Regions from separate parts of the Blautia sp. MSK.18.38 genome, predicted to be linked through region 2. Evidence: riboswitches for the same ligand, from Rfam matches in the RefSeq annotation. Region 2 holds a riboswitch; each other region holds the start of a gene.

What was found. Region 2 has a riboswitch for cobalamin ahead of NE638_RS13275 (ABC transporter permease). Riboswitches for the same ligand answer to the same signal wherever they lie in the genome.
Region 1: another riboswitch for cobalamin. It lies ahead of NE638_RS03995 (ABC transporter substrate-binding protein); the one in region 2 lies ahead of NE638_RS13275 (ABC transporter permease).
Region 3: another riboswitch for cobalamin. It lies ahead of nikB (nickel ABC transporter permease); the one in region 2 lies ahead of NE638_RS13275 (ABC transporter permease).

What each region holds. Positions count from the first base shown of each region.
Region 1 is NZ_JANFYP010000004.1:64,787-71,057, reverse strand. Features, by position in the region: gene NE638_RS04010 (YerC/YecD family TrpR-related protein) at 37-354, shown strand; gene NE638_RS04005 (DUF1836 domain-containing protein) at 486-1,106, opposite strand; gene pcrA (DNA helicase PcrA) at 1,252-3,495, shown strand; cobalamin riboswitch at 3,594-3,889, shown strand; gene NE638_RS03995 (ABC transporter substrate-binding protein) at 3,993-5,087, shown strand; gene NE638_RS03990 (FecCD family ABC transporter permease) at 5,102-6,187, shown strand; gene NE638_RS03985 (ABC transporter ATP-binding protein) at 6,187-6,271, shown strand, end outside.
Region 2 is NZ_JANFYP010000022.1:6,583-12,853, reverse strand. Features, by position in the region: gene NE638_RS13295 (nickel ABC transporter substrate-binding protein) at 1-165, opposite strand, end outside; gene NE638_RS13290 (oligopeptide/dipeptide ABC transporter ATP-binding protein) at 195-1,133, opposite strand; gene NE638_RS13285 (ABC transporter ATP-binding protein) at 1,143-1,934, opposite strand; gene nikC (nickel transporter permease) at 1,915-2,778, opposite strand; gene NE638_RS13275 (ABC transporter permease) at 2,794-3,723, opposite strand; cobalamin riboswitch at 3,860-4,033, opposite strand; gene NE638_RS13270 (MATE family efflux transporter) at 4,181-5,539, opposite strand; gene NE638_RS13265 (ABC-2 transporter permease) at 5,695-6,271, opposite strand, start outside.
Region 3 is NZ_JANFYP010000015.1:59,465-65,735, forward strand. Features, by position in the region: gene nikC (nickel transporter permease) at 1-719, opposite strand, end outside; gene nikB (nickel ABC transporter permease) at 720-1,658, opposite strand; cobalamin riboswitch at 1,843-2,031, opposite strand; gene NE638_RS10690 (M14 family metallopeptidase) at 2,317-3,276, opposite strand; gene hisIE (bifunctional phosphoribosyl-AMP cyclohydrolase/phosphoribosyl-ATP diphosphatase HisIE) at 3,448-4,728, opposite strand; gene hisB (imidazoleglycerol-phosphate dehydratase HisB) at 4,747-5,334, opposite strand; gene hisD (histidinol dehydrogenase) at 5,334-6,271, opposite strand, start outside.

The sequences.
Region 1 (6,271 bases), on a different contig from region 2:
TTAGACGAAATTTATGTATTTTAAAGGAGCGTAACAATGAGCAAAAAAATCAGGACGGAGGCTGTGGATCATCTTTTTGAAGCGATCCTGTGCCTGAAGGATAAGGAAGAGTGTTATACATTTTTTGAGGATGTGTGCACCATCAATGAGCTGCTTTCTTTATCTCAGCGCTTCGAGGTAGCCAAGATGCTTACTGATAAGCGTACATACCTTGATATTTCCGAGAAAACAGGAGCTTCCACAGCTACGATCAGCCGTGTGAACCGTTCCCTGAACTATGGAAATGATGGTTATGAGATGGTATTTGCACGTATGAAGAAGGATAACGGGGAGCAGGGCGGCGAAGCAGAATAAGGCTTACGTCCATACCGTGATGATAACGGATAATGCTGTAACGAAAAAGAGACAGGCGATCGTGCGTCTGTCTCTTTTTTTTTCGGTGCGCCCGGCGACGCACGTTTATGACCGGATGTGAGCTCCGGATATTATTTGTCTTTTTTTGAGGAATCCGTATCTTTTGAGGAATTCATGTGGTCGATCATGTTTTCGATGATCATTTTTTTCATGTATACGTCGAAGCTAAGAAGACAGATAAAGGAAAACTGGTGAAGGAATTCCTTATCCTCCGGGTCGGCGTCCTCAAAAATTTCTCCGGCACTTTTGAAACGGCGCATAAGATCCTTTTCCAGGTAACGGATCTGTGACTGCTCCATACTGAAAACCTCCTGGTAGATGTAAGTCATGTCCTTTTCTGTAACGGACTTGAAGTATTTCTCGGTGATCGGTCCCAGAAGGGTCTGGATATCACTGATGGAGAGGATATTCTTAAAATAGTAGATAAAGATCAGCATCAGCAGATGCTCCCGGGAATACCGCTTTTTTTCCGGCGGGGGAAGGAGCTTGTTCTTTGCGTAATTGTTGATCATGGTCTTGGTCAGGATCTTGTCATCATCATGACGCTTGGTGGAAGCGAGATTATCTTCCATAAAGGTTGTGACCTGATCCATGTAAAGAGCAATATTGGGAATTTCATCGGGTTTTATATAATCAAGCTCAGCAATTTTTGCAAAAATGCTGTTCATCATTTCTTTTTCGTTTTCTGTCATCGCATTATCACCTCTGCTCCCTATTATATAGTTTTAAATACTACTTGTAAAGAAACTTTTTTTCAGAGAGGTGGGTTTACCGGAAAGTAAAGTCATGATAGTATATAAAGATACTGTTCATATGGAAAAAGAAATGGAGATCAAAATGAGTATACATGATGCTTTGGACACATTGAATCCTATGCAGCGGGAAGCTGCCGTACATACAGAGGGACCACTTCTGATCCTCGCAGGAGCCGGTTCCGGAAAAACAAGAGTGCTGACCCACAGGATCGCCTATTTAATGGAAGAAAAGGGTGTAAACCCATGGAATATCCTGGCGATCACCTTTACTAACAAGGCCGCCAGTGAGATGCGGGAACGTGTGAATAAAATTGCGGGAATGGGTGCGGAGAGCGTATGGGTCTCCACCTTCCATTCCGCCTGCGTGAGGATCCTGCGCAGACATATTGAGGTGCTGGGCTTTGGCAGTAATTTTACCATCTATGATGCCGACGACCAGAAAACAGTCATGAAGGAAATCTTCCGGAAGTTTGATATCAATACCAAGATCTACAAGGAACGCGCTGTTCTTGCTGAGATTTCCCATGCCAAGGATGAACTGATCACACCGGAAGAGATGGAGCTGAATGCGGGCGGCGATCCGGATGCACGGAAGATTGCCGGTATGTATAAGGAATATCAGTCTATCCTCCGGGGAAACAATGCGCTGGATTTTGATGACCTGATCGTGAAGACTGTGGAGCTTTTTCAGCATAATCCGGATATCCTGGACTATTATCAGGAACGTTTCAAATATATTATGGTGGATGAGTATCAGGATACCAATACTGCCCAGTTTAAATTTGTAAGTCTTCTTGCCGAGAAATACAAGAATCTCTGTGTGGTTGGTGATGATGATCAGTCCATCTATCGTTTTCGTGGAGCAAATATCGGGAATATCTTAGGCTTTGAGAAGGTTTTTCCTGAGGCTAAGGTGGTGCGCCTGGAACAGAATTACCGTTCTACCCAGAACATCCTCAATGCAGCCAATGAGGTGATCGTCAACAACACAGAGCGTAAGGAAAAACGCCTCTGGACAGAGAACGAAGAGGGCGATAAAGTACATTTCCGTCAGTTCAACAACGGATTTGAGGAAGCGGAGTATGTTGCAGGAGAGATCATCCAGGGGCGCCGCAACGGGAAATTCCAGTACAAGGACTGTGCAGTACTTTATCGGACCAATGCCCAGTCCCGTCTCTTTGAGGAGAAATTTCTCCTGGCAAATGTTCCTTATAAGATTGTCGGCGGCGTGAACTTTTATGCCCGCAAAGAGATCAAGGATCTGTTAAGCTATCTGAAGACCCTTGACAATGCCAGTGATGATCTGGCTGTGCGCAGGATCTTAAATGTGCCAAAAAGAGGGATCGGACTCACCAGCATCGGCCGTGTCCAGGACTATGCGGATATGATGAACCTGAGCTTTTACGATGCGCTCCGCGTGGTGGAGGAAGTACCGTCCATTGGCAGGGCAGCAGGAAAGATCAATGATTTTGTATCCTTTATCCAGGGACTGAAAAGTAAGGCAGAGGCCTATACAGTCCGTGAAACCCTGGAAGAGGTCATTGAGCTTACCGGTTATGTGAAGGAACTGGAGGCAGAGAAAACGGAGGAGGCCCAGGCGAGGATCGAAAATATCGATGAGCTGATCTCCAAGACAGAATCCTTCCAGGAAGCCATGGAGGAGGCCGGACAGCCGGCAACACTTTCTGCATTTCTGGAGGAGATCGCACTGGTGGCAGATATCGATTCTGTTGATCCGGATCAGGATTATGTGCTGCTGATGACCCTTCACAGTGCCAAGGGACTGGAATTCCCAAATGTATTTATCGTGGGAATGGAGGACGGTGTTTTTCCGGGGTATGCTTCCATCTGGTCCGGTGATCCGTCGGATATCGAGGAGGAGCGAAGGCTCTGTTATGTGGGGATCACCCGTGCCATGAAGGAACTGACCTTAACCTGTGCAAAACAGCGGATGATCCGTGGGGAGACTCAGTATAACCGTGTGTCACGTTTTGTAAGGGAGGTTCCACGGGAGCTGGTAGATCTTGGACATACCATTCAGGAGAAAAAGCCCAGGGTAGATGATATCGTATCTCCGAAAAGCGCCTATGCCCAGATGAAAATGAATTTCCAGGCAAAGAGCACCCTGCAGAAAAAAGATTTCACAGTGAAGAAGGCGGACAGCCTGGACTATGGTGAGGGAGACACGGTCCGTCATGTGAAATTCGGAGTCGGTATCGTAAAAAATATCGCAGACGGCGGCAGAGACTACGAAGTGACGGTAGACTTTGACAAAGTCGGCGTGAAAAAAATGTTCGCCGGTTTTGCCAAGCTGAAAAAGATCTGAGAGGGATCTCTCCGGGCAGACTATTTCTGCAAAAAAATGTAAAAATCCGGCCTCAAGGTTGTAATTGGAAAACCGGTATGTTAGAATCAGTATCAGCGTAATTGAATTGCTGTGAAGTGGACAGTATCACCGGCACATATGCTGTCGGATACTGTGAGAGGGAATCGGGTAAAAAGCCTGAGCGGTTGCGGCCACTGTATACAGAAGAAGGGATTTCACATGCCATTGCAGAAACTCATGTGAGAAGGCGAAATCCCGATGTCAGAGAGATTCTGGAGAAAATTCTGATACATCATTCATGATCGGCTAAAAGATGAATGGTGTATCAGTTTTTATTTTGCGGAGTTTTTTCTGAGTCTGTAAGTCAGGAAACCTGCTTGACAGTATGTAAGTGGGAGCTTCCGTACAAAGTGTTCCGTGCAGATTTTATGAAGCCCCATCTTTTCGGTTACCCATAGGCAACAGGAGATAAAACAGGCGAAAAGAGAGGAAATGAAATGAAAAACAAGTATGTATCCACAAGAATCATGGCAATGGTAATGGCAGCGGCAATGACCGTATCAGCAGCTCCGGCTGTTTATGCCGCAGAGAGAGCAGACTCCGAGACCATCAAGGAAGACAATCAGCCGGCAGCAGAAGACAGTACAGAGTCTGCAGACACCGAAGATTCTTCCGCAGAGGCAACCAAGACAGAATATCCTCTGACCATCACAACCTATGATTACGATGGAAACGAAATCGAAACCACTTATGAAAAAGCACCGGAAAAAGTCCTTGCTGTATATCAGGGAAGCATTGAGACTATGCTCGCACTTGGTCTGGAAGACCACCTGGTAGCTACCGCAGGTCTTGATAATGAAGTTCCGGAAGATCTCAAAGAAGCATTCTCAAAAACAAATTATCTTGACGAATTTACCCCATCCCTTGAAACTGTAACAATGCTGGAGCCGGATATGATCTTATCCTGGAGCTCTCTTTTCTCTGATGAGAATCTGGGAAATGTAACAGACTGGATCGACAAAGGCTGCAACACCTACTACAACACCAATACTCGTCCGGACGGCGACAGAACACTGGAAAATGAATTCACAGATATCTTAAATATCGGAAAGATCTTCGATGTACAGGACAAAGCACAGGCTATCGTTGATGATGCAAAAGCAGTGATCGACAAAACTCTTACTGCAACTGCAGATGTAAAAGACAAACCAAGCGTAATGGTATTGGAGCCTCTTGGAGATGACATCACAAACTATGGCGTAAAGAGCCTTGGCGGAGATATGGTAACACAGTTAGGCGCAACTCTTGCAAACCCGGATGCTTCCACCGTTGGAAAAGAGGATATCATCGCAGCCAACCCTGACGTGATCTTTGTGGTTTACATGCCATATGCAGGAGATGATCCGGAAACTGTTAAGAACAGCCAGCTTGCAGTGATCCAGGATGATGAGTCCCTGAAGAGCCTTGACGCAGTAAAGAACGGACGTGTTTACCCGATCATGCTCAGTGAGATGTATGCAAGTGCAACACGTACCCAGGACGGAATCGAAACTTTTGCAAAGGGATTATATCCGGACGTAAATCTTGACTGATCGGAGAAAATGCAGTGAAAGAAACAGCTTCACAGAGAAAAAAAGATAAGGTGCTCAGAACATCCATGTATGTGGCAGTTCTCATCGGACTTGCAGGATTCCTTATTTTTTCCATACTTGCAGCCATCACTTTTGGAAATGCGGATCTGTCACTGAAGGATGTATACAGCGTTATCGCTTATAAATTGTTTCATATAAAAAGTCTGTCCGCCTATGCGGAAGGCGCAGTTCATGATGTTGTGTGGCTGATCCGGCTGCCTAGAGTCCTTCTGGCTCTGGCAGTTGGAATGGCTCTTTCCGTGTGCGGCGTGGTGATGCAGGCTATCGTGCAGAACCCGCTGGCAGACCCGTATGTGCTGGGTATCTCATCTGGTGCATCTCTGGGTGCCACACTGGCCATCATGCTTGGAATCGGAAGCTTTCTTGGTGGAAACTCTGTGGGAATCACAGCTTTCATTGGCGCGATGATCACTTCTTTTGCGGTGATCGCCATTGCAAACATGGGTGGAAAGGCAACTTCCGCAAAACTGATCCTTGCGGGAATGGCGGTCAGCGCAGTCTGTTCTGCTTTTTCCAATTTTGTCATTTATATTACCAATGACAAAAATGCGGCAACAGAAGTTATGAAGTGGAGCATGGGAAGTCTTGCCGGAGCAAGCTGGACCAGAGTGGGAGTAATGCTTCCGGTCACGCTGGTGTGCGTGGCTGTTTTCTGGACGCAGTACCGGAACCTGAATCTGATGCTTCTGGGAGATGACGTATCCATTACCCTTGGAACAGATCTGCACAGACTGCGGACTTTTTATCTGATCATTGCTTCTGTTATGATCGGATTTGCCGTGTACTGTGCCGGTGTAATCGGATTTGTGGGACTGGTGATCCCTCATGTGGTCCGGATCCTTTTTGGAACAGATCACAGAAAACTGCTCCCCTTAAGTGCGCTTCTTGGTGCATCGTTTCTGATCTGGTGCGATGTGGCATGTCGTGTGATCCTTAAAAATTCCGAGATGCCCATCGGTGTGCTGGTATCCATTATCGGTGCTCCCTGCTTTATTTATCTGCTTGTGCGGAAATCCTATGGATTCGGAGGTGCCCGGTAATGAAGATCACCACAGAAAATATTCAGGTTGGCTTTCACGCCAGACAGATCCTGAAGGGAATCTCCATGGAATCCCAGGATAAGG
Region 2 (6,271 bases):
AAAGTCCGGACCACTTTTTATAGGGTCACAAAGTTCAGGAGTCAGATCAATGGATGTCATTGCCGTAACTACTTTTTCCTCTTTTGCCTGTACATTGACACCTGTCAGTAAAGTTGCCGCCACCATGCTCAATGCTATCAATTTTGCTACACGTCTTTTCTTCATTTCTTCCTCTCCTTTGTTTGTTTTATATTTTACAGCATATGACATGCCGCAAAATGTCCTGTTTCAATTTCTGTCAATTCCGGTATATGCTCTCTGCATATATTTGTACATCTTCTGCACCGGTTCTGATATGGGCAGCCCTGTTCCGGAATGGTATCTGAAAATATTTTCTTTTCCTGCGATCCGATTCTTCGCATTTTCGGTTCTTTTACCGGAATAGAATCAAACAGATCTTTTGTATAAGGATGTACGGCAGTCTCCTTTAAGCTGTCCGTATGATCAATAAACTCGACCACGCGTCCCTGATACATAATAGCCACCTCTTTGCAGAGATATGGAACGTTGGACAGATCGTGAGTGATCAGTAAATAGGTCATCTCATATTTTTCCTGCAGCTCATTTAACAGATGCAGGATCTGCTTTCGTATGGAATAATCCAGACTGGATACCGGTTCATCACAGATCACAAGTTCCGGTCTTAATACCAATGCTCTCGCAATATTAGCTCTCTGACACTGACCTCCTGAAATCTGTCCAACATAACGGTTGCGGATATCCGGATCAAGCCCCGTCTGGATCAAAGCCTCCTTTACTCGCTCTTCATACTCACCCTCTTGCAGTTTTTCATGTAATTTCAAAATTTCCAGAATATTTTCTCCAATGGTATAACCGGGATCAAATACCCCGCTGCTGCTTTGAAAGACCATCTGAAGATTCTTGCGATATGGACGAAACTGCTTTTCAGACAAATCCTGCATTTCCTGTCCCTGAAACCAGAATTTTCCATCTGTAGGTTTCTCCAGGCCGGCGATCAGCTTTCCGAATGTAGTTTTACCACTTCCACTTTCACCGATCAGGGCCATGGATGATCCTGCATGGATTTCCAGACTTACATCATCCACTGCCTTCACAATTTTTTTCTTGCCATAATATTTTTTTAAATGTTCTGTCTTTAGTAACGTACTCATACTTTTCCCCTATAAAACTGCATCCAACAGTTTTTTTGTATATGAATGCTGCGGATGATAAAAGATCTCTTCAACCGTTCCGTTTTCCACTATTTCGCCGTCTTTCATGATCGAAACATCATCTGCGATCTCTGCCACCACACCCAGATCATGCGTAATAAATAACACGCCCAGATTTTCTTTCCTGGATAGCTGATAGATTTCTTCCAGGATCTGCTTCTGTACGGTTACATCCAAGGCTGTCGTCGGCTCATCTGCGATCAGATAATCCGGTTTCATGGACATGGCAATGGCGATCATAACACGTTGGCACATACCACCAGACAATTCGTAAGGTTTTTTCTTCATCAGTTCTTCCGGATCACGCAGATTCATCATCCGCAGACTTTCCAACGCTACTTCCCTTGCCTGTTTTTTGCTCATTTTGCGATGTTTTCTCAGTCCTTCCAGAAGCAGTTGTTCAACTGTAAAAAGCGGATCAAGAGCAGCAGTCGGATCCTGAAAGATCATTCCGATCCTGTCTCCGTATAACTGTCGTTTTTCTTTTCCTGATAACTTCAGAAGACTCTTTTCGTTCAGTGTCACATCTCCGGATATCACCTTTCCATTTCCTGCAAGCAGATTCATGATCGTCAGAGAGGTAACTGACTTGCCGCTTCCACTTTCTCCCACCAGAGCATGGATCCTTCCGCGTTTTACTTCCAGGCTGACATCTTTTACTGCATGAACCATTCCGTGAGATGTCTGAAACTCCACATGTAGTCTTTTTACCCTTAGGACATCATTTTTGGGCTGTTCCATTCTGTATTCCCTCCCCCAGATAATTAAATGCCAGAACAATGATCATGATCAGTATGCCCGGATAAAACATCAGTCTTGGATAAGTCTGGATATAACTTCTACTGTCACTGAGCATGATCCCCCATTCCGGTGTCGGTGCCTGCACACCAAGGCCGATAAAGGAAAAACCGGCAATTGACAGAATGATCGAACCGATTTCCATTGTTGCCAGTGCGATCACAGATGGCAGGATATTTCTCAATACATGCCTAAATATGATCCTTGCGTGGCCGCAGCCGCCGGCTTTTAGTGCGGTCATATAATTTTTATTTTTTTCCTGAAGTGTCAATGCTCGGGCAAGCCTTGCATATTCTGCCCAGGATACGACCGATAAGGACAGAATCAGATGAGCGCCGCTGGCTCCTACGGTTCCTGCAATGGCAAGTGCCACAATAAAGACCGGCATAGCCATAAATACATCAATGATCCTCATAATTATGGAATCGATTTTTCCACCTACATATCCGGCAAACAGTCCGATCGGCACCCCGACACATACAGTAATCAGAAGCACCGTAAAGCTATAGCTCAGTGAATACCGGCTGCCCCAGAGAAGTCTTGATAAAATACATCGTCCCAGCTGATCAGTACCTAAAGGATATGCCGCCGACGGATTCTTTAATTTTATCGAAACATCCACAAGCAGTGGATCATGCGGCGCCAGTACAGGTGCAAAAATAGCTGCCAATGCAAAAATTATGACCACCATCAATCCTATTTTTGTTTTCGGTGACCGGAATACCTGTTTCCAGTACAGATTCTGGATCATGCTTTTTTCTGTTTTCTGCTTTCTTCTGCTTCCCATTCTATGATCTCTCCTTTACTTTAACTGGATTCGCCGGTCAATCGCAGAATAGGCGATATCCACAAGAAAATTTAATACTACAATGCCAACAGCCAGAATAAAGATAAAACATTGCAGCACCGGAGTGTCTTTTGAGATCACGGATTTCAATGCCAGATTTCCGATTCCCTGAATTGAAAAAATACTTTCTATCACAGCTGAGCCACAGAAAAAACCGATCACAATTGATACCAGACGTGTCAGCACAGGAATCAGGATATTTTTCAGACCATGACGCAAAATTACATTTACAGATGACAATCCCTTAGCTCTGCTGGCACGTATGTAATCCTGCTTCAGCACCTGTATCATATTGGTACGGATCAATCTCGTCATAATTCCAAAGAAACTGATATCCATGGCAAATGCCGCAAGAATCGGGATGCCTCCGGCATCTCCTCCGATCACGGAAATCACTTTTAGCTTTACTCCAAATATATAGAGCAGCATCAGACCGATCCAGAAAGACGGCATAGATACACTGAGGGACGACAAAATGCGAATGACTTTATCCAGAACTCTGTTTTCATAAATTGCCGACAAAATTCCAAGAGGGACTGACACGATCATCAACAATAAAAACGAAGTAACTGCCAGTTTAAATGTCTGTGGAAAATATCTTTTTAATTCCTCAAAAGCCGGTTTTCTGGTAGAATATGATTTTCCAAAATCGCCATGAAGTGCCTGATCCAGCCATTTCCCGTATTGTACCAGCACCGGCTGATCCAGTCCTTCCTCATGCCGTACTTCTTCTACCTGCTCCGGTGACGGATGCTCATATTTTTTCTCCGCCAGCACTCTGGCCGCATCACCTGCCGATATAAAACTCAGCATAAAAATAATAAATGTAACCGCCAGCACTACCGGAATCATAAATATAAAACGCTTTGCAATTACTTTTCCCATTTTCATTTCTCCTCATTTTTCATCTGTTTATTCGGTTAAAATAAAAAAAGCTGATATGATCCAGCATCATATCAGCACAAAAAACAAACCTCTACCTCAGGCAGAGCTTATTCCTTCTGTATCCCATCCGAATCAGAATTCTTCTGTCAAAAAGGCAAGTCTCCTGACTCCAGTTCTTCCTACTTACCATCTTCCCGGATCTCTCCAGTGATATTTTGGTTTTCGTCCCTGTCACAGTAGCGGTGGCTGTTCTGGCATTTCACCAGATTCCTTATTAAGTACTTTGTACACCCTTCTGACTATTCAATTTTCATAGTTGCAATGAATAAATATTATAATATCATACTTTTCTTTTTATATAAATAGTTTTTTGTCAAATATAAAATATCTGAACATTTCATAGTGAAACCCGGATATTTTCTGCCTGTATTATTATAAATCTCTTAAGTAAATAACATTATGTATGAACGGTGACTTCTTTATATTTCCGTATAATGATCATATAACTTACGAATAATAAAACAGCTGCGCTGCTCCATGCACAGATCTCTGCATAGTATATTCCATCTTCACCGATCAGTTTTGGCAGCAGCAGCGCAACACTGACACGCATTATAAATTCTGCAATGCCGCTGGCAAGCGGAATCAAAGTATTACCCAGGCCCTGGATAGCGGAACGATACACATACAGCAGATACAGCACCCACAAAAAGACAGCCATAATAAACAAATACTTATATGCTATATCCAATACCTGTCGGGTCTGATCCGGTTCACCGGATACAAACAGGGACAGTACATTACGTCCAAACAGTACCATCATGCCGGAAATGAAAGCCGAAGTGAGCACTGCCATATAAGTGCCGCTGCGCACGCCTTTTCGAATCCTCTGGTATTTTTTTGCACCAAGATTCTGGCCCACATAGGTTGTAATAGCATATCCATATGAAACGGCAGCCATCTCCAAAACCCCATACAGCTTGTTCGATGCCGTAAATCCCGCCACAAACAGAAAACCAAATCCATTGATCACATACTGTACCACAAGTCCTCCCACGGAGATGATCACATTCTGTATCGCAAGAGGAACCGCCAGTTCCAAAAGCCGCAGGCTCATAGAGGGCTGCCTGTAAAAGTCCTTCTTTTCCAGGCGGATATCCGGGATTTTACGTAATACGATCAAACAGTACAAGGCTGAAAATCCCTGTGCGATAACGGTTGCCACTGCTGCTCCGGCAATACCCCAGCCAAAAACCGCCACAAATAACAGATCCAGTCCCACATTGATCACTGCTGCCACTGTCATTGCGATCAACGGAGATCTGCTGTTTCCAAGTGCCCGAAGGATCGCTGCAAATATATTATAAGCAGCTATGATCGGGATTCCCGCAAAGATCAGCCGCAAATATAGCATTGTCAGATTAATGACATTATCCGGTGTCTGTAAAAATAAAAGAACATGATAAACTGTACCTTCACTTACTGCGAGTACGACCACAGACAGTAATGCTGTCATGATATAGCTTTTCGCTACTGCACATTTCAGATTTTCCTTTTCCCTTGCTCCATAATACTGAGATACAAGAATAGAAAAACCCTGTGTGATACCTGTCATGATCCCCAACACCAGCCATACCAGCCAATCTCCGGCACCTACTGCCGCCAGTGCTTTAACTCCTACCACTTGTCCGACAATCATGGTGTCTGCCATTGTATAAAACTGCTGAAAAATATTTCCAAGCATCATTGGTATGGCAAAAGTTATGATCAGTTTTCCGGGAGATCCGGCAGTCATATCTTTTTCATTAGTTCCCATAAGAATCTCCTTTTCTTTTCATCCTTGTCCGTTATTTTACAAGGGACTCTTACGAAACACAAGACTATTTTTTCACAAAGTTTTTCTCATATTTTTGGTAGCTATTACATCTTTATGATCATTATTTTTAATGGATCATTTTTGCCACGCCTATATTAAAACTCTTTCTTCTTCATGGCGCTCATACTATACTTATACGAAGCAAACCATATAAGCAGACTTAGCACAATAAGGGCAATCCCGATTTCAAAATCCCCTATTCCCCCTATCATATGCAGAATACTTTCTTTTAATCCCAAGTTAGTCTTCACAAAAGATCTAATTGTATAACAAATCGCAAAAATAATTAAAATTGCGATTGGCAGCACAATTCGCCCTTTCTCTCCTTCGAACCTTATCCTGATCGCGATCATAATTCCCGCAATTGCCTGAAACACAAAAAATGTGATCAACTCCATTGCCAGCATTTCCAGATCAAACACCTCTTCAGGATTTATGAGTACCATAATTCCTGCACAGATCATTCCAATGCACCATCCACATGCTGTCATGATAAAGGAAAAAATATATTTTTCTCTGACATATATTTTTTTATTTACGGGTAAAGAAAATAAATATGTGTAACCATGGCCATTTTCATCATAACTGATCGTATTACCTGAATATATCGCCAGAACAGATGGGATATACATTGCAATGAAAGCAGCTGCCGTTTTTCCTGTAAGTATAAAA
Region 3 (6,271 bases), on a different contig from region 2:
TTTGCCATGTAGGTTCTTCCTTCATTCAGCATCAGTCCCCACTCCGGTGTCGGCGCAGTTGCACCAAATCCCAGGAATGAAAGGGAAGCCAGCTCCAGCATCATAGTTCCGATATCTGCTGCCGCAGTTACCACCATCTGGGTTACCATGTTGGGAAGAATGTGTACAAGAAGAATTTTCCAGGTCTTTGTTCCGTTTACTATAGCTGCCTCTATGTAAAGACTCTTCTTGACTTTCAAGACCATACTTCGTGCAAGACGGGCATATTTTGTCCAGCTTACAGCCGCAATGGAGATAACGGCATTGACCAGGTTTGGTCCAAGCATGCCGGCAATGGCAATGGCCAGTACAAGCCCAGGGAAGGAGATCATCATATCTGCGATACGCATGATCACTGCATCCACAACGCCGCCGAAATATCCGGCAATAACTCCTAAAAATGTACCGATGACAAAGATCACCGCAACCAGACATAAGGTCATGATCAGAGAGGTTCTTGTTCCGAAGATAACACGGGAAAGAAGATCTCGTCCAAGCTTATCCGTTCCGAATAGATGAGCGGAGCTTGGCTCCTGCAGTGATTCGGTCATAACTGCATTCAGTGGATCATATGGTGAGAGCTGTGGCGCAAAGATCGCAATTCCGATCACCACGAGACCCAGAATGAAGAAAAGAGTGAACTGTTTATTTTCTTTGAATGTTCGTAATACCTTTTTCAATTATCTATCCTCCTTAAGTCTTGGATCGAGATAAGTATAGGACAGATCCACAAGCAGGTTGATGCACATGTACAGGATCGCGATCCAGAGTACATAGCCCTGTACAAGAGGATAGTCACGACAGGAAATTGCTTTTACTGCCATATTTCCCATTCCAGGCCAGTTGTAAATGATCTCTACAACTGCAGTACCTCCCAGAAGACTTCCAAGGGAAAGTCCCAGCAATGTTACCAGAGGAAGCATTACGTTAGGAAGGACGTGTTTCCAGAGAATAACGCTTTCCTTGATTCCACGCATTCTTGCACCTGTGACATAATCCTGGTGAAGTTCCTCCAGTACTGCACTTCTTACCTGTCTGGTATATTTTGCAGACATGGCAAGTGCAAGAGTCAGCGCCGGGAGGATCATGGATTTAAAATCAGTACTGCCTCCTGCAACATTGATCCAGCGAAGCTGAACACCAAAGATGCTGAGAAGGATCAGGCCCAGCCAGAAGCTTGGAACAGATACTCCCACAAAGGTAATTCCTCTCACAAAATAATCCGGGAATTTGTTCTGATATACAGCGGCCAGGATTCCAAGCGGTATGGAAATAATGACCATCATCAGAAGTGCCAGCAACGACATCCTCAGCGTCGGCCAGAAACAGGATACCAGTTTATCTGTTACCGGCATTTTGAAAGAATAGGACTGTCCCATATCTCCTGTAACAACACCCTTCAGCCAGGAACCATACTGCACGAGAAAGGGCTGATCAAGGCCAAGCTCATGTCTTGTCTGTTCCAGAAGCTCTGGTGTAGGAAGATTACCACACTCTGTCAGCATGATCTCCGCAGGATCACCAGGTGACAGATAGGTCAGTCCAAATGTGAAAAAGCTGATTCCAAATAATACAATGATGATCTGGAGAAATCTTTTTCCTACTTGTTTCTTTGTCACGTTTTACTCCTTTCCTCATTTGATGCGATTTTAACATTGCCGTTTTAATTTAGTTAGATAAAAGAAACTATTGGATTCTTAATATGCAGAATATGCATGGAATTTTAGAAAATTTGCACGAAAAAAGCCCGTGACGAAATACGGGCACACAAAATAAATATGCTTCCTATCTTCCGTAAGAATCATTTTAAAACAATTGCAAGCAGGTCTCCTGACTTAGGATCCTTACCCTCAGGCACCTTCCCGGTCTATTTCTCACGTACTCGACCAGTGGTACTTTGTCTGAGGATTCCCCCTTACAGTGACGGGATCGTACCGGATTTACACCGGTTTCCCTATTAATCCTCTCAGAACTTACAACGGCTGATGTGAAAATCAGCAAATGCTGTTAAATTACTGCAACATTATATGATAAAACTATAGTTTATGTCTATGGAAAAATGTTATATTTTTAGAAAACTCATAAATTTTGTTAAAGATGCTTGAATTGTATATATCCCCCATGGGGGATATGACAATTGGATTTATCTGATCTGCTAAAAAAAACACGGATTTTACCTCGCTGTTTTTACAAATAGAATAGCAAATGGTAAAACCCGGTTTTCTTACTGTTTCAATATGATTTCAGACAGAAGCGTTCTGAAAAGGTTGTTTACTATCAGGTCAGAGTCTCCGTGATCGCTGCATATGCGATCATTGGTCCGTCTTCAATAATGTTCAGACTGGCTGTTTGATAAAGTACGACTCCGTTTTCAGTTGCAATAGATGTGTAAAGTAAATTTCCATAGTAATCTTTCAGTTCACCCAGTTCTTCTCCCTTAAAGAAGTACTCTCCAGGCTTCTTGGATGGATACCAGCATCCGGTATACGGCGCATATTCATAGACTACATTTTCAAGAAGCATCTGACGGTAATGCTTCAGACCATGACATTTCTTTCCCTGGAGATGAAAAACAAGGTGACGGACGTCTCTTTTATCCTGTTCTACTTCCTCCCAGGTCCAGTAGCTGTGTCCGCCTCTTTCGATGAGAATACTTGGAATTCCAAGAGAAGAAGCATAATTGTAGGCGCCACCTGTGGCGGTTGTGGAACGGACCACATATTTTACGCCGATATGCCGTGCCATATGTAATGATTTCTCTGCTGTCTTTTCATCTACAACCCCTACATAATAAACATAGGGATGAAGCTGTTCGAACCCATCTCCGCTATGCAGGTCGATATAATAATCTGCTATGGAAAAAAGCTTTGTCACTATAGCATAGGCAATACGATCTGCAGCTGTTCCCTCAGGATCTCCGGGGAAAACGCGGTTCAGGTTCTTGCCATCCTCATAGACCAGACTCATGGTGCGATGCTCAAAGCCACTGACATTGACCAGTGGAACGATGATCACATTTCCCTTCAGTTCTTCCGGTTGAAATTCTTTTGCAAGTTCCATTGCCGCCTGGATTCCTACATACTCCGCACTGTGTATTCCCGCTGTGATCAATATCGTCGGTCCGTCTTTCACTCCGCATATCACAGTTGCCGGCATTGCTATGCCGTATCCTGTGATCTTAATTTTCCCCTGTGCCTTCTCTCCTTTTTCAATCACCCAGTCATCAATTTTGATCATTGGTTGTTTCCCTTTTCCTTTTTTATATTTCCGCACTTTTGACGATAAGTATATCATGCCTAACCGAAATTGTACATATTCTTTTAAGATTCCGGGAAAACAGAAAAAAGCTTTCGTAACCGTTCATTCTGATCCGACGTACAAAAGCTTTTTTCCTGAATGATATATAATTTATCTTTTTACCAATTCTTTGGTGATTTCTTCCCAGCTGACTCCTTTTTCCACCATGAGTACCATCATATGATAAAGAAAATCTGAAATTTCGTATTTAATCTCTTCTTTATCCGGATTTTTGGCTGCAATGACGATCTCTGTGCATTCTTCACCGACTTTTTTCAAAATCTTGTCGATTCCTTTATCAAAAAGATAATTGGTATAGGAACCTTCCTTTGGATGTTCTTTTCGGTCAGTGATCACATCATACACATTCTGGAACACGTGAAGTGGGTTGGTATCATCGTACTCTTTTTTCATCAGCGGTTTGAAGAAACAGGTACGGTTTCCTGTATGGCAGGCTGCGCCCACCTGCTCCACTTTGGCAAGGATCGTATCATTATCACAGTCAATGGTAAGAGACTTTACATACTGTACGTGTCCGGATGTCAGACCTTTGGTCCAGAGCTCATTCCGGCTGCGGCTCCAGTATGTCATTTTTCCAAGCTTCAATGTTGTGTTAAAAGCAAGCTCATTCATATAGGCCAGCATCAGTACTTCATCCGTCCGGTAATCCTGGACAATAACCGGAACCATTCCGTCACTGTTTAATTTAAAGTCCGACCATGCAATATTACTTTTATATGTGTTTACCGGAATTCCGGCTTCTTCGCAAGTTTCCTTAAATGTATGCAGATCATTTTCAAGACTGCTTACATAAGCACCGCAAAGTCCGGACACAGCTGGTTCTCCTAAAAGCTCCAGAACGTTCTCAGATCTGTTTTCATCGGTATGAAGAACAATGGAAATCTGAGAAATCTCTGCAATTTCATTTTCGACAGTGTCCAAAGCCAGAACAGTGTCTGCATATGTTTCGATCAGATCCTGATTTTCTGTGAATTCTCTCAGATCAGAGATGCTGATCATCATACGCTCTTTTCCAAAGCGCCGGGATACTTCTTCCAGAAGCTTGATATTATTCTCTTTCGAAAAATTCAGTACAACTTTGGCACATCCCGCATAGATCAGCTTTTTTACATCTTCCATACGTTTGATATTTCCCGCTGCGATCACCGGGATCTCAGATACCTGACAGATATCACGGATTTTTCCGATCGCACGGTCATGCTCTGCATCTGCGGAAGAAAAGTCAAATACCAGAAGCTCATCTGCCCCATTGTCACCGTAAAATTTTGCAAGTGTTTCTACATTTCCGTCTCCGAAAAGATTTCTCTGTCCAAATCCTGTTACCGCCTTTTCTGAATGAAGATAAAGGCATGGGATCAACTGTTTGTTCATAAGTGGTCTCCTTCTGTATCAGAGGCTTCCCTTGGTAGAAAGCACGTCTGTAATCCGGGAATCGTACTGTGTTGCTGCATCAAGGGCTTTCGCAAAGCTTTTAAACATGGCCTCTGCCACATGATGGCTGTTTCCTCCGGAAAGAACCTTGATGTGAAGATTCATTGCCGCGGAATAGGATATTGCATAAAAGAATTCCTTTACCATCTCTGTAGCCATATCTCCTATTTTTTCCGTAGAAAACTCTGCATCCCATCCGAGATAAGGTCTTCCGGAAAGATCTACTGCGCAGAGCACAAGCACTTCATCCATAGGAAGGATACAGCTGCCGTAACGTTTGATCCCTTTTTTGTCGCCAACTGCCTCGCGGATAGCGTTTCCAAGGACGATCCCCGTATCTTCAATGGTGTGATGATCATCTACATTCAGATCACCGTGGACTCTCAGTGTAAGATCATACAGTCCATGGCGCGTAAAACCGTCCAGCATATGGTCAAAAAAGCCAATGCCTGTATCAATATCGGAACTTCCTGTTCCATCAATATTCAGCTGCAGACGTATCTGCGTTTCTTTTGTGTTTCTTTCAATCAGTGCTTCTCTTGCCATTATTCGTTCTCCTTGTCCTCTTCCTCAAAACGGACTGCAATGGAATTTGCGTGTGCAGTCAGCTGTTCCGATGTGGCAAACTGGATAATGTCCTTGTGGATCTTTCGGAGTGCTTCCCTGGAATAATATACAATACTGGATTTTTTGATAAAATCATCTACAGAAAGTGCGGAGAAAAATTTGGCAGTTCCATTGGTAGGAAGTACATGGTTTGGTCCTGCAAAATAATCTCCAAGGGGTTCAGAGCTGTGCTCTCCGATAAAGATCGCACCTGCATTTCGTACCTTCATCATATCTTCAAAAGGATTCTTTGTGACGATCTCCATATGTTCAGAAGCAATTTCATTGGCAGCCTCAATGGCCTCGTCCATATCTTCTGCGATCAGGATATAACCAAAGTTCTCCAGGGATTTCTCAATAATGGCTTTTCTGGAAAGTACCTCAACAAAACCTCTGACTTCTTCATCTACCTGATCTGCAAATTCCTCATTTGTTGTGATCAGGATCGCAGATGCCATCTCATCATGTTCTGCCTGAGAAAGAAGATCTGCTGCAATATAACGAGGATTTGCAGTCTCATCTGCAAGAACGAGGATCTCGCTTGGGCCGGCAATAGAATCAATGCTTACGTATCCATAAACTGCCTTTTTTGCAAGCGCAACAAAAATATTTCCGGGTCCTACGATCTTGTCAACCTTTGGAATACTCTCGGTTCCATATGCAAGTGCTCCGATGGCCTGTGCACCACCCACTTTATAGATTTCATCTGCTCCGGCTTCGTTGGCAGCAACAAGTGTGCTTGGATTTACTTTTCCGTCTTTTCCAGGAGGTGTTGTCATTACAATACGGTCAACACCGGCAACTTTTGCAGGAACGATATTCATCAGCACGGAAGACGGATATACAGCCTTTCCACCGGGAACGTAAACACCTACAC